DNA from 2 places in the Devosia lucknowensis genome. Region 1 is predicted to be linked to the other one. Evidence: riboswitches for the same ligand, from Rfam matches in the RefSeq annotation. Region 1 holds a riboswitch; the other holds the start of a gene.
The links. A riboswitch is a leader RNA that binds a small molecule or an ion and turns the genes downstream of it on or off. The one in region 1 is predicted to bind cobalamin.

Region 1 (7,406 bases):
ACCGCGCCCGCATCACGCAAATCGAGCCGGCGCCTGGGGAGGCCGAGAAGGCCCCAGAAATCGGCGGCGAGGCTGAGGGCCACCTGACCGGCAAGGCCGAGGGCCAGCGTGCCGGCCAGGGCCAGCGGAGAATTGACCGCCTCGGAGGTCAGCATGACGGTCACGGCGCCGAAAATGCCGCCGAGATAGGCCCATAATGGGGCCGGCCCGACCGCGGCGCGCGCGGCAGCTGCTTCGCGGCGCTGCTGCCGCCACAGCACGGCAAGGATCAGCACGGCAAAGACAGTGCCGACACCATGGGCCAGCCACGACGAGAACAGCGGACCGCCATAGCGCCCGGCCTCGCCATTGACGAACACAGCCATGGTGAGGAGGCCGCCGCTGCCAAAGGCGGCCAGCAGGTGCAGCGGGCTGGGCCGCTGAGCAGTGGGGAAGTTCATCAGTCGATCCGACTCAGGGAGGTCGTCCGAGCTTAGCCCATGCTGGCGTTGCGGCGTAGCAGGCCGAGGAAGAAGATGCCGCCCACAAGGCCCGTGATGATGCCGATGGGCAGATCCTGTGGGGGGATAATGACGCGGGCCAGCATATCGGCCGCGACAAGGAAAATTGCGCCGACCAGGGCCGACAGCGGCAGGACCCGACGATAGTCTCCGCCCACGACCATGCGCACGATATGCGGGATCATGAGGCCGACGAAGGAAATGACGCCGGAAAAGGCCACGGCGGCCCCGGTGAGAATAGCGCAGGCCACAAAGACTGCGAGACGGAACCGGCCGGCGGGAATGCCGAGGGCCGTGGCGGATTCATCGCCCAGGGTCATGGCGTTGAGAAAACGGGCCCGGCCGATCAGCCAGGCGCCGCAGATGGCAAGAGCCCCGAGTGGAAACACCAGCTGGCTCCATTGCGCAAGACCGAGGCCACCCAGCATCCAGAAGAGCACCGTGTGGGCGGCGCGGGGATCGCCGAGAAAGATGCCGAGGCTGCCGGCCGAGGTGATGACGAAGCTGACCGCGACGCCGGCAAGCACAAGACGGCTCGCCCCGGTCGAGCGGGTAAGGGTGGCGGCGCCGACGACGATGAAGGTTGTGAGGAGCGCGCCGACAAAGGCGAAGATGGGCAGGGTGGCCAGCCCGAAAATCATGCCGACATGGAGTAGCACGATGATGGCGCCCAGCGCCGCGCCGGACGAGATGCCGAGCAGATGCGGGTCGGACAGGGGATTTCGGGTGACCGACTGCAGGGCCGCGCCCACCAAAGCGAGGCTTGCGCCGACGATGGCCCCGAGGATCACGCGGGGCAGGCGGACCTCCCAGACGATGTTGTCACGTCCGGGCGACCAGGTGACCTCGACGCTGCCTGGTGCCAGATGGCTGGCGATGACGCCCCAGACGACGTGCGGCTCGATGCCGACGGCGCCGACACTGACGCCCAGGGCCATGGTGGCGACAAGGATGAGAGCCAGGGCGGCCACGAGCAGCGGGACGTGGTGGAGGAGCCAATGGCGCGGACCGTGGACGAGGTGGTGGTGGGACATGTCGTTCCGTTTAGGGAGAACCCCCACCCGACCTCCCCCTGAAGGAGGAGGAGGGGTGTATCGAGCGGGTGGAGATGGCGCGGTATAGTAACGGATGGCTCACCCTGGCAGACCAGGGTGATTGTGGTGTCTATTCCCGAAACGCTGCGGCGAGGCGCTTGATGGCTTCGATATTGCGGGGACCGGGGGTGGCCTCGACATATTCGAGGACGACAAAGTTGTCGTTGGCAACGGCAGGGATGTCCTTGAAGGCCGGGTTGGACTTCATGAAGGCAATTTTTTGTTCAGCGGTGACCTCACCGTAATTGACGATGACAACGACATCGGGATTGCGCTCGATCACCGGCTCCCAACCGATCTCCACCCAGGACGAATCCAAGTCGTCCATGATGTTGGTGCCGCCGGCCGCTTCGATCAGCGCGGTGGGCATGGCGAAATTGCCAGCAGTAAAAGGTTTGTCCTCACCCGAGTCGTAGACGAAGACACGCGGGGCGCTTTCGAGCGCCGGCAGGCCCTCGTCAAAGCTCTCGAGCTCGGCCTTGTAACCGTCGACGAGCGCGATGGCGCGTTCCTCGACGCCGAAGATGCGGCCCAGGTTGAGAAGGTCGGCATAGAGATCGTCGATGGAGGCCTTGGACTTCTGCATGATGTGGATGCAGCTCTCGGTGAGCTCGTAGACGGCGATGTCGAACTCGGCGAGGGATTGCGGCGTGACTTCGCCGCCGACGCGCATGCCGTAATTCCAGCCGGCAAAGTAGAAATCCGCATCCGCTCCCAGGAGCACTTCCTTGGTCGGGTAGTTGGGCGACAGTTCGGGCAATTCGGCGACGCCTTCGCGCAGCCGCTCATCGAGGGTCTTCCAGTCGGAAACGCCGGTATAGCCGGCCATGTGACCGGTGAGATCGAGCGCCAGCATCATCTCGGTCAAATTGACGTCGTTGGAAATGGCGCGCTGTGGCGCCGCATCGAAAGTGACCTCGCGATCACAGCTCTGGACGGTGACAGGAAAGGTGGAGGCGAAAGCCGGACTGGCGAAAATCGATAGCGCGGCGAGAGCGGATAGGCGACGCATGTTTGGCTCCTGTTGAACGATCAATCGAGGTGGAAGGAAAAGCGCGGCTGCCCGGTGGTGGGGTGACGATCCACAACGGTGCCCACGGAAAAGGTGGCGCGGATGGCATCGGGCGTGAGGACATCGAGCGGGGCGCCCAGGGCGACCTGCCGGCCACGCTCGAGCACGAGGACCGCATCGGCATGGGCGCTGGCCAGCGCCAGATCGTGCAGCGAGACCACCACGGTGGCTGGCAGGCGGGAAAGGAGAGCCAGGACTTCGAGCTGGTGGCGAATGTCGAGATGATTGGTAGGCTCGTCGAGGATCAGCAGATCTGGCCGCTGGACAAGAGCCCGCGCGATCATGACGCGCTGTTTTTCGCCGCCAGAAAGAGTTGCGAAGTCGCGACCGGCGAGATGGGCCAGTTCCATGAGGTCGAGCGCCTGCTCGACCGGTTCATAATCGTGGCCACCGCCGCCGGGCTGATGCGGGATAAGGCCAAGCTCGACGATTTCGGCGACCGAAAGGGCAAAATCGGAGGCACCTTCCTGCAGGACGGTGGCGACGCGGCGCGCACAATCGCGCGGAGAGAGTTGCCAGATATCGGTTTCGTCGAGCCGCACATGCCCGGAGGAGGGGCGATGATAGCGATAGAGGCAGCGCAGGAGGCTGGATTTGCCGGCGCCGTTGGGACCAACGACGGCCAGCATTTGTCCTGGCGCGACTGAAAAGGACAGATCCTCGACGATGGATGCATGACCCGATGGTCCCCAGGCGAGGGACGAGACCGTGAGCTTGGCAGGGCGTTGGCTGGAAAGGCGATCAGGCAAGGTCACGGCGCATACCCACAGACATGGGGTATCCGCCGGGCAAACCGATCAGCTTCAGACTCGCAATGAAAATAGTCGCGTCTGCCATCGTCTTCCCCTTGGCTCACCCCGGCCAGGTCTCAGTACAGTCGACGGCAGGTCTCCTGGCTTGCGGGTCACAGCGCTTCCGAACCTTCCCGGCCGAGGCCAGTGGCATTGACGGAAGAACTCACCGCTCACAGTTGCGGGGGCAGCCACGGTCTTGCGCCCTGATGGGTACGTCGCACCGTGTTCCCTTTTAATCCCCCTTGGGTGTTGCCCGCGGGGAAACCAAACGACGGGTGGGTTATGGGCGAGGGGCGTGGGGGAAGTCAATGGGGACTGGCCGACCGATGGGTAGACCGTTCGCAAAAAGCCTTCCGGCCCCATGCCGGATGGGCAGGGGCCGGAAAACGACGACGCGGAGATCAGTCCTTGAGCGTGCGGGTGAAGAAATCAACGAGAGCGTCGGTGACCTCGGGAACACTGGTCATCTGTTCAAAATCGTGGCCCACGCCATCGACCACGACCAGCGTGGCATCGACGCCGCCGGCCTCGAGGGCCGCATAGAGGCGTTCGCTTGAACTGAGCGGAACAACCTGATCTTCGGTGCCCTGAATGACGATAACGGGCGGGCTGTCCTCGCCGATATGCGTTTCCGGGAAGGCTTCGCGGACAGCTTCGGCATTGGCCTTGTCGTGCACGGAAAGGCCCATATGCATGCTGGCAAGATCATAGCCAGGCTCGCCAGTCTCGCCGAAGTAGGCGGCCGGGTAAAAGGTGGCGATGGCCTGGACTTCCGAGGAAACATCGGAGAGACGCTCATCCACATAGTCTGGATCATTGCCGGTCAGGCCGGCCATCAGCGCGAGGTGACCGCCCGCGGATGGGCCGAAGACAGCGATGTTATCGGCATCGAGATTGTAAAGGTCCGCATTGGCGCGGAGGTAGCGCACGGCCGCCTTCACATCCTTCTGCGGCTCGGGGAACTTGGCTTCGCCGATGCCTCGGTAGTCGATGGTCGCGACGGCAAAGCCGGCCTCGGCAAAACGGACGAGCTGCGGGATCAGGCGTTCGCGCTCGACGGCGCGCCAGCCGCTTCCCGTAATGAAAACGATGACAGGCGCGGGCTCGGCGGAGGTTGGGCGGATCAGATCGAGATACAGCTCATTGCGCATGAGGCCGAGGGCGGATGTCGAATACTGGATATCGGAATAGAGCTCGACACCGCTGAACTGAACCTGCGTTGCGTCGATGTTGACCGTTTCCGCCACGGAAACAGAGGTCGCAAGGGCGGCAAGAGCCGCGCCCAAAAGCGTGCGCTTCAGCATTTGATTTCTCCTCAAAACTGCGGGCCTGGACGTGGTCTCTATGGTCCCGCGCCGGACCTGAGCAGAAGCGCTCAATGGTGCCAGCCGCCACAAGCAAGCAGAGGGCAGGACTTGTTGTCAACAATTGAAGATGCAAAAACTTTTTGCAACTCAAGTCATACTTTTGAATTTATCGTTCTTATTCAGTGGCTAAAGAAGAATCGACGCTGGGCATTCCAGCGGGACTTGTAACCAAAATTTACAACTAATGGGTGTCGATGGGCCGGATCCGAGTCGCGAGCGGAAGGCAACATTTCCGTCATTCCGGAACGGTGGAGTCGTGGCGCCGTTCTGGTGGGGAGATTTCGTTCTTACGCCAAAAAGGAGAGCATCCATGGCGACCCAATCGATCGGCCTGCACACTGAAGACACCGGCGGCAGCGGCCGCGCCGTTATCCTGATCCATGGCTGGCCGCTTTCAGGCAAGGCTTGGGAGCATCAGGTGCAGGCGCTGGCCGGGGCCGGTTTTCGCGTCATCACCTATGACCGGCGCGGGTTCGGTCAATCGGACAAGCCCGAGAGCGGGTTCGATTATTCGACGCTGGCGAATGACGTGGCAGACATCATCGAGGCCAAGGCCCTCACCGACGTGTCGCTGGTGGGCTTTTCGATGGGCGGGGGCGAAGTCGCCCGCTATGTCGCCGAGCATGGCGAGAGCAAGCTGCATTCGGTCGTCTTCGCGGCGGCAGTGCCGCCCTACATGATGAAGACGCCTGATAACCCCGATGGTCCGCTGACCAAGGAAAAGGCCGACGAGATGGAGGCGGGGATCAAGGCGGACCGCACCGCCTTCTTCGACCAGTTCACCAAGGACTTCTTTTCGGCCAACGGCGTGCTCAAGGTGAGCGAGGACGAGCGGCAAAAAGCGATCGCGCTTTGCCACCAGTCGGACCAGACCGCCGCGCTGGGCTGCATGGCATCGTTCGGCACGACCGATTTCCGCGATGATCTCAAGGCGATCACGGTGCCGACGCTGGTGATCCATGGCGATGCCGACGGGATCGTGCCGGTGGAAGGATCAGGCGCGCGCACGCATGCCGCCATCCCGGGCAGCGAGATGGTCGTGGTGCTTGGGGCGCCGCACGGCTTCAATGTGAGCCATGCCGAGGAATTCAACCGGCACCTGATCGCGTTTCTGCGCAAATAACAGAAAGGGCCCGCTTCGGCGGGCCCTGCTATTTTCAGGCGACGGCGGCGAAGCGCTCGTCGAAGGCGTAGCCTGCGCCGCGCACAGTGCGGATCGGATCGGACTCCTTGCCCCGGTTAATGGCGCGTCGAAGGCGGCCGATATGGACGTCGACGGTGCGCTCGTCGACATAGACGTCGTTGCCCCAGACGCCATCGAGCAGTTGTTCACGCGAATAGACACGGCCCGGGTGGCGCATGAGATATTCGAGCAGCCTATATTCGGTGGGGCCAAGGTGGACGTCCCTGTTGGCGCGGCGGACGCGGTGGGTGGTGCGATCGAGCTCAAGATCGCCGACCTTGAGGGCGGCGGTGACGAGGTTGGGGTTGGCGCGGCGCAGGAGCGCATGAATGCGCGCCAGCAGTTCGGGCACCGAGAAGGGTTTCACCACGTAGTCGTCGGCGCCGGTGGAGAGGCCGCGTACGCGCTCCTCTTCCTCGCCGCGGGCGGTGAGCATGATGATCGGGACGCGGGCGGTTTCCTCGCGGGCGCGCAAGCGGCGGCAGAGCTCGATGCCCGAGATTTCGGGCAGCATCCAATCGAGCAGGATCAGATCGGGCAGTTTTTCGGCGATGGCCTGCTGGGCTTCGTCGCCGCTTTCAGCCGTGACCACGCGAAAACCCTCGGCTTCGAGGTTGTAGCGCAGGAGGATGGCGATATCGCCTTCGTCTTCAACGACGAGAATGGTGGCGGGCATAATGGCGTGCTCCGTCGATCGGACTGACCGAGGTCGCCCGAGAGTTCTGAATTCTTGGCTTTATCCCCACCTCACCTCTCCCTGAAGGAGGGGAGACGGGGAGCGGCGTTCGGACTAAGGCCTCCTCACCCGGCGCGGTGCGCCGACCTCTCCCCAGGGGGAGAGGCAAGGCAATCACGCCTTGATCTGCTGGCGCTGCAGCTGCTGGACGTCGCTCGTCAGCTGCTTGCCGGTGGCCAGATAATAGGCGCGTTCGGCGATATTGGTGGCGTGGTCACCGATGCGCTCGAGGTTCTTGGCGCAGAACAGGAGATGCGTGCAGGTGGTGATGTTGCGCGGATCTTCGAGCATGTAGGTCAGGAGTTCGCGGAACAGCGAGGTGTGCATGGCATCGACCTCGTCATCGCGGTTGCAGACCTCGACCGAAGCGGCCGCTTCGCGGTTGGCATAGGCGTCGAGTGCGTCCTTGACCTGACGCGAGACCAGGGCTGTCATGTTCTTGACGCCGTTGTAGAAGGTCGGCTGCAGGTTGATGCCCTCGAGCTTCAATGAGCGGCGGGCAAGCTGCTTGGCCATGTCGCCAATGCGTTCGAGATCGTTGGCGACGTGGATGGCGGTGATGATGGCGCGCAGATCGCTGGCCATGGGCTGGCGACGGGCGATCATGGAGACGGCCATCTCATCGATCTGGCGCTGCATGTCGTCGATGCGCTGGTCGGC
Region 2 (7,406 bases), 1.6 Mb from region 1:
GCGAGCCGGGGTCCCAGGTGGGACGGGCGCCGATCAGCGCCAGCGCCTGGGCGATGTCGTCGCCGCCGGTGCGCATGTTGGCGGTGCCCCAGACGGAGAGCGCTGTTGCCCGCAGATGGTGACCAGTGTCCTGCAGATGGCGGAGCACGAGGCTTTCGGCGGATTTGCGACCCAGTTCCCAGGCGCTGGGCGTGGGGACGGCGCGGGCATCGACGGAATAGAAATTGCGTCCCGTGGGCAGCACATCGAGGCGACCGCGCGAGGGCGCGCCGGATGGGCCGGGCGTGATGAACTTGCCGTCCAGCGCATCGAGGAAGGCCTGCATCTCGGCAGGGCCGGAGGCGGCGAGGCGGGGTTCAATCACAGTTTCCACGGTGTCGAGGACGGCCCGGGTGGCGGGCCAGTTTTCCGGGCAATCAAGGGTGCCGGACACGAGGTCGGCGGCGAGGTGTTCGAGGCGTTCGACCATGTCGCCGGTGGTGCGGATCGTTCCCCAAACCTCCGCGCCGTGGGGATGGATGGTCTCGGGCACGGGCCCGGTCCATGGGTCGCCGAGCTTTGCTGTTAAGGGGTCAAAACCAAGCTTGAGGTCATCCGCCAGGGCACGGATCAGCGCGTTATCCCCGGGAGCATCGCCGCGTGGCACTCTGGCCAGTGCGACGGCAAGGTCCCGCGCCATCCCTCCCTCTGGCGAGGACCCGAACACGTGCAGACCGTCGCGTATCTGGGCTTCCTTGAGATCGCACAGGAAGTTGTCGATCTTGATCAGGGCTTCGGTTTCGCCTTCGGGCAGACCGATGTCCTGATCGAGACGGCTGTCGCTGACGAAATCGAGAATGCGACGACGCAGGTCGTTGAGGCGCCGCCGATCCATGCCCGAGGCCGCGTAATATTCGTCGAGCAGCGCTTCGAGATCCTTGAGCGGGCCGTAGGTTTCGGCGCGGGTGAGCGGCGGCACGAGGTGGTCGATGATGACGGCACCGGTGCGGCGCTTGGCCTGCGTGCCTTCGCCGGGATCATTGACGATAAACGGATAGAGATGGGGCAGCTGGCCCCAGAGCGCATCGGGGCAGCAGTCGGCATCCAGCGCCGCCGACTTGCCCGGCAGCCATTCGAGCGTACCGTGCTTGCCGTTGTGGATCAGCGCGTGCGCGCCGAACTCATGCCGTATCCAGAGATAGGCGGCGATATAGGCGTGCGGCGGTACCAAATTGGGATCGTGATAACTCAACGTCTCGTCGAGCTGCCAGCCGCGGGCTGGCTGAAGCATGAGCACGACGTTGCCGAAGCGATGCGCGGGAAGGTGGAAGGCGTTTTCGCGAATGAACGGATCGGTCGCCGGATCGCCCCAGCGCGCGGTGACGGCGGTGCGGATTTCGTCCGGCAAAGTTGCAAAGAGCGCGGCGTATTGCGCGAGCGGGAGGACGGCGTCGGCGGTACCGCGCTGCGGGTGGGCGTTGGTGGGCCCGGACTGGAAGCGGCTGATGAGGTCGACGGAGCTGCGGGGGTAGATTGGGTGGCCCGCTGATGGACCCCCACCCTCGTCTCCTCCCCCCACGGGGGAGGGAGGCGAGAGGTTGTACCCCGCCTCTGCAAGAGCCATCAGCATGCGCACGGTGCTCTCCGGGGCGTCGTAGCCGACACCGTTGGCAAGGCGGCCGTCGCGGATGGGGTAGTTGGCGAGGACCATGGCGATGCGACGCCCGGCGTGAGGGGTGGCGCGGAGGCGAGACCAGTTGAAGGCGAGGTCGACGGCGCGACGAATGCCGCCCGCATCGGGTGCGTAGGCGCTGAGCGGGCACTGGGTGCGCTCGTGCCACACGGCGTCGGCCTTGTGTCCGACGAGGAGGCCGCCGATGCGCCCGTCCACTTCGGGCATGACGAGATACATGGCCATGTCCTTGGACGACAGGCCCTGCGGGTCAGCGGCCCACTGGGATTCGGAGCGGCCGGACTGGATCAGCTGAATCACCGGTGCATCGGTGCCCGAGAAGGGGTTGGCCTTGTCGTCGAGATCGGCCACGCCCAAAGCGAAGGCGGTGAGATTGAAGATGGCGGACGGCGGGAAGGCCGCCAATGCGTTTTGCACGAAGCGCACGCAGGCGGCTTCCTTGAGAGAGGAGACCAGCAGCGGTACCGGGGCGAGGCCGTGGGATTCCAGCTCGGCGATCAGCGCTTCGAGCGTGGCCGTGCCGGCGCCTTCAAGGGCGGCGCGGTAGAAGAGGATGGGGATGTATTGGGTGATCGAGCTGAAGGCCCCCTCACCCGCCCTTCGGGCACCCTCTCCCACGAGGGGAGAGGGGGGCACTGCGCGCGTTTCGGCACCGGCGCCTCCCTTCTCCCCTTGTGGGAGAAGGTGGCGCGCAGCGCCGGATGAGGGGGGATACAGCGCCCGCAGGTCTCCCTCATTGGTCATACCGGTTTTGGGGTGCCAGAGGCCGAACCGGGGGAAGGGTTTGACTTCGATGTTCGGCAGCAAGGCCCCCTCACCCGGCGGCTGCGCCGCCGACCTCTCTCCCAGAGGGTTAGGTGCCGCAAGGGCGGCAAAGGCTGCCAGGATCGCGTCGGCATTGTCGGGGCCGCCTGATATGAACAGGCGGTGGAGCGTGGTCCAGTCATCGGGGTGGACGGTGGAACGGGCCTGAAGGATCGGGTCGGGATTGGCGTCGCCGGGCAAAAGGACGAGGGGAATGCGTCTGTTGGCGCAAAGGGCCGTCAGTTCATCGACGCCATACTGGAAATAGGCCGCGCCGCCGATGAGGCGGAGAACGACGAGCCGGGCATGGGCGACCGTCTGTTCCAGCCACATGTCGACGGAGAGATTGTTGACGAGGCGCAGCGTATTAGCGAGACGCAGGCCTGTCTCCCCAGCCCGGTCGACGGCGCCGGCCAGCATGGCCAGTTCGCTATCGGCCGAAGAGGCGAAGATGTAGGCGCCGGGGGACTGGGCAAGGTCGATGGCCTCGCCTTCCTGCTGGATGGCACCGGCCTGGGCGGAGAGCAGGTGCATCAGCGCTTGCCTCCCGGAAGGGCCGTGGCGCACAGCGCAATCGCGCCGCAGAAGGCGGCAAGAGCGGCGAAATAGATGTTGGGCGGCATGAAGGCGAGGAACAGCGCCATGAATGGCCAGACGAGGATTGCGCTCGTGAGCCCACCGATCAGGATGGCCGCAAGGACGCGGCGGCCGAGGCTCCAACCGGGTGGCACGACACGCCACAGCAGGGCCGCGGCCAGCGCGGGCAGGAAACCGGCGATATAGCCAAACGCGAGGTAGAGAGCGATACCATAGGCGAGATAATCGAATATCGTGTCCGGGTTCTGCGAGGCGGCGAGAGCGAGCATGATGACGCTCATCGTCACCGCGCCCACCAGGGGGCCGAAGGCCACGATGATGAAGGTGCGCGGCAGGGGTTTTGCTGCTTGCGTCACGTGTCCACCTTCCGGAAGGGCAGCGCCGTCGCGACCAGCGAGAGTGCGCCGCACAGCGCGCCGATCAGGATGATCTGCTCATTGACGATCGGCTGCCGCTCGAGCGCCGAGATGGACAGGAAAACGCCCAGCGCACCGCACACGGCCCCGATCACCAGATAGGCCAGCACCAGTCGCGGCCACGACCAGACCCGCCAGATCGGTTCGACCACCCAGTAGACTGTTGCGGCCAGCACCGATGGAATGAGCCCGAACATGTAGGCGGAGGCGAGGATGAAGATCACCAGCTCCACCGGCTCGAACGAGCCTCCGGGGAGCGGCTCCACGAGCACGGTCGCGATGAAGAGACAGATGGCGCCCACCAGCGGGCCGAGCAGGACGATGGCCGCGATACGGCCATTGCCCGGACGAACTGCGCTGGCAGGCGCCCCGATCATGCAGCCGCCTGAAGGCTCTGGGTGATGGCGGCGCGGTCCAGCGGTTGCTCGCCGATGACGACAAGCGAGGTCACCCGGGCTTCCCCGGGCTTCCAGGGGCGGTCGAAATAGGCGGTAACGCGGGGGCCGACGGCCTGGATGGCGAGGCGCGCAGCTGCGCCGGGGACGGCCGCGAAGCCCTTGAGGCGCAGGACATCATGCGCCTTGATTGTGTCTTCGATGGTCGCCAGCAGATGGTCCTTGCCCTGAATGGTGGAGAGGGTCAGCGAGAAGCTGTCGAAATCGTCATGTTCGTGGGTTTCGCCACCATGCTCCAACTCGTGATGGCTGGGGCGATTGGCGATGTCGCTCTCGGACGACATGCCCATGCCGAGCAGCGCCGTGATATCGACATGGCCATTGGCCGCACGGACGATGCCGACACCGGGGCGCAGTTCGGCGCGGATGTTCTGTTCGACCTTTTCAAGTGTCGCCGGATCGACGAGGTCGGTCTTGTTGATGATGACCATGTCGGCGGCCGAGAGCTGGTCCTCGAACAACTCGCCGAGCGGGGTTTCGTGATCGAGCATCTCGTCCTGGCGGCGCTGGGCGTCGACGGCGGCTTCGTCGCTGGCAAAGCGACCTTCTGAGAGCGCGGCCGCATCGGCGACGGTCACGACGCCGTCGATAGTGACCTGCGCCTTGATCTCGGGCCAGTTGAAGGCGCGGATCAGCGGTTGCGGCAGCGCCAGGCCCGAGGTTTCGATGACGATGTGATCGAATTTCTCCTCGCGCGCCAAGAGCGCCTGCATGGTGGGAATGAACTCGTCGGCGACGGTGCAGCAGATGCAGCCGTTGGAGAGTTCGACCATGTCCTCCTCGCGACAAGTCTCGTCGCCGCAGCCGGCGAGGATGTCCTTGTCGACGCCAAGATCGCCGAACTCGTTGATGATCAGTGCAATGCGCTTGCCCTTGGGCGCATGGGCCAGCATGTGACGGACCAGGGTGGTCTTGCCGGCGCCGAGGAAGCCGGTGATGACGGTGGTGGGGATCTTGGCGGTCATGCCTTGGCTCCGTTGAGTTGGGGGGCCGGACGGGCGGCCAGGAAATCGGCCATCCAGCCGAAGGCGAGGCCGAGCACCACCCAGAACAGGGCGCCGTTGTAGAGCACGGCGGAGACGAATTCGGCGGTCATGCGCGGCGGGACGCCGGTGGGATCATCGGGCGCCTGCGGGGCTGCGATGAGCTGGGGCAGCAGGATCAGAGCCACGGCGACGGCCAGTGCCCAGGGGGCGCGGACCTTGGCGACCAGCACCAGGGCCGCGCCGGTGCCGATGGCGGCGCTAAACCACCAGATCTGGCGCGCCAGCGTATCGGCAACCGGCATGCCGGGCATGCCCGGAGGCAGCCCGAGCGCCGGCGCCAGGGTGAAGGCGGCAAAGCCTCCGACACCCCAGAGCAGGCCATTGGCAAAGGTGACCGGGAGGTTGAACAGCACGGAGACCGCCCCGATGATCAACGCATAGCCGGCGGCCATCAGGATGTTGGAAAAGACGGTGAAGGCGGTGCGCTCGAGACCGTCCTGAGGCATCCATTCGTCGTCTCCGTGCTCGTGGGCCGAGACGGCGGCGGCATCGTCATGCTCATGCGCTGCGGTGCCTTCAGCGTGTACGTGAGCCTCTCCACCCGAGCCTTCAAAGGATTCGGCGGCGAAAATCAGCGGGGTGACACGCCAGGCCTGAAAGGCGGATGTGGCGAGGCCAGCACAAAGCGCTGCGACCAGCGCAGCAAAAAACAGATTGCGAAACATCGTTTGCTCTTTCGATCCGGATCACGCGGCCGCGTCGTACGGCGGCGCGAAACGCTGCCTCAGTGGCAGGGGAAGCCCATGGCGTGGCGGGTGTCGTGTGCGCCGTTGTGCAGGCGATAGTCGCCGGCAAAACCGGTGCCCACGAGCAGCGTCAGACCCAGCATGAGAGCCAGGAGGCCAGCAACGAGGCGCTGGGACAGGGAAAGAGAAGACAGGCCGGTCGAAACGGCGGAATTATTCATGTGGCACCCTCCGTGCGCGGAATAGATATGGACCCATGCGGGTCCGGCTATCCTGATTGCTCAGGGCAAGGGCAGGTCTCCTGGCTCACGGTGAATGCAGCGCTCTCGTCTTCCCGGTCCTTGCGATCGACCAGTGACGCATGAGAGCGCCCACCGCTTACAGTTGCGGGGGCAGCCACGGATTTGGTCCCTTATGGGTACGCCGCACCGTGTTCCCTTTTGATCCCCTCGCGCTCAAGCGTCCGGGGAACCATTGCGGGACCACGATTACGCCCGACGCCCGATGGGGTCAATCGCGGAAATCGGGGTGCGGATAGCCGATGGAGACCACCTGGACATGCGCACCCACGGTTTCGAGCAGCGGTTCTGTCGAGGGGACCTCGCGATCGCCCCATACCGCGTCGGTATTGACCTTGACCGGCCTGTCGTCGGGCCCGAAGCGGAGCGAGAGATAGCAACCGCCCTCGATGTCGGAGAGAACACCGGTCCTGAAGCTGGCAAAGCCGCCGTAGTCCCAGCCGAACCCATTGAGGGTGAAGGCGTCGCCATTGATTGCAGCGACTTCGGCGACGCTCATGCCGTCATGGATCCCGCCGGGACCGGACATGGTCGGCGGCAGTTCGACGCTGCCGAGGTCGGTGCGCTCGTCCTCGTTCCACCAGGTGAATTCGAGCATGCGGTCGGGATCGTCGGGGAAGACTCGCGTGGCCTGCATGTCCATGCCTTCCGGACCGGGCACGGTGCCGGTCCAGACATTGTCGGCGCCGTAGATTTCGATGAGGCGGGCCTCGGAACTGTCGATGGCGAAGGCCCCTTCGCAGGCTATGGCCTCGCGCGGCGGCTTTTCCTTGGCCAGCGCTACGGGCGTGAACAGCAGGGGCGAGGCAAGCAGGACGCGGAGCAGACGGGCGGACATGGATCGGGACCTCCTCGGGCCAGCGCCAGATTGGCGCAGGGCATGACACATGCACAAGAGGCGACTCGCGATATGAATGGGACCTGAAGACCCATTCTGCGCACGAGGCCACGCCATGAAACCCATCACATTCAGCCGCGACGAGACCAAGGCCATCGTGGGCGACATCCAGGACTATTTCCGCGAGGAACTGGACCAGTCGATCGGCGCCATTCCGGCGGAAATGCTGATGCAGTTCTTTGCCGAGAAGATGGGCGCCTATTTCTACAATCGCGGGCTCTACGATGCACAGGCGCTGGTGCGCAAAAAGCTCGACGACGTCAGCGACGAAATCTTCGGCCTCGAGCGGCCGACAAAGGCCCGGTAGCGCAAAAATCCTGCTTTCGCCGGCCCACGGCGGTGCTAAAAGAGCCGGCCGGCACAGCCGGTTCTTTCACGTGGTGTTTGCATGGGCTTCAACGTCCCTACCCTTGCCCCCATCGGGCTGCTGATCGCTTCCAACCTATTCATGACCTTCGCCTGGTACTGGCACCTCAAATTTCACAGCGTGGCGCTGTGGGCCGTGGTGCTGATCAGCTGGGGCATCGCCTTCT

Region 2: it holds a riboswitch for cobalamin, as region 1 does, so the genes downstream of both, CCK88_RS01040 (CbtB domain-containing protein) here and CCK88_RS08965 (ABC transporter ATP-binding protein) in region 1, are expected to answer to the same signal.

What each region holds. Positions count from the first base shown of each region.
Region 1 covers NZ_FXWK01000001.1:1,828,599-1,836,004, reverse strand. The annotation lists gene CCK88_RS08980 (DMT family transporter) at 1-440, opposite strand, end outside; gene CCK88_RS08975 (FecCD family ABC transporter permease) at 473-1,534, opposite strand; gene CCK88_RS08970 (ABC transporter substrate-binding protein) at 1,665-2,606, opposite strand; gene CCK88_RS08965 (ABC transporter ATP-binding protein) at 2,627-3,421, opposite strand; cobalamin riboswitch at 3,532-3,745, opposite strand; gene CCK88_RS08960 (alpha/beta hydrolase) at 3,862-4,764, opposite strand; gene CCK88_RS08955 (alpha/beta fold hydrolase) at 5,138-5,950, shown strand; gene phoB (phosphate regulon transcriptional regulator PhoB) at 5,985-6,686, opposite strand; gene phoU (phosphate signaling complex protein PhoU) at 6,861-7,406, opposite strand, start outside.
Region 2 covers NZ_FXWK01000001.1:211,765-219,170, reverse strand. The annotation lists gene cobN (cobaltochelatase subunit CobN) at 1-3,010, opposite strand, end outside; gene CCK88_RS01060 (hypothetical protein) at 3,010-3,429, opposite strand; gene CCK88_RS01055 (hypothetical protein) at 3,426-3,866, opposite strand; gene cobW (cobalamin biosynthesis protein CobW) at 3,863-4,909, opposite strand; gene CCK88_RS01045 (CbtA family protein) at 4,906-5,655, opposite strand; gene CCK88_RS01040 (CbtB domain-containing protein) at 5,715-5,897, opposite strand; cobalamin riboswitch at 5,951-6,167, opposite strand; gene CCK88_RS01035 (hypothetical protein) at 6,187-6,813, opposite strand; gene CCK88_RS01030 (DUF2164 domain-containing protein) at 6,929-7,180, shown strand; gene CCK88_RS01025 (DMT family protein) at 7,262-7,406, shown strand, end outside.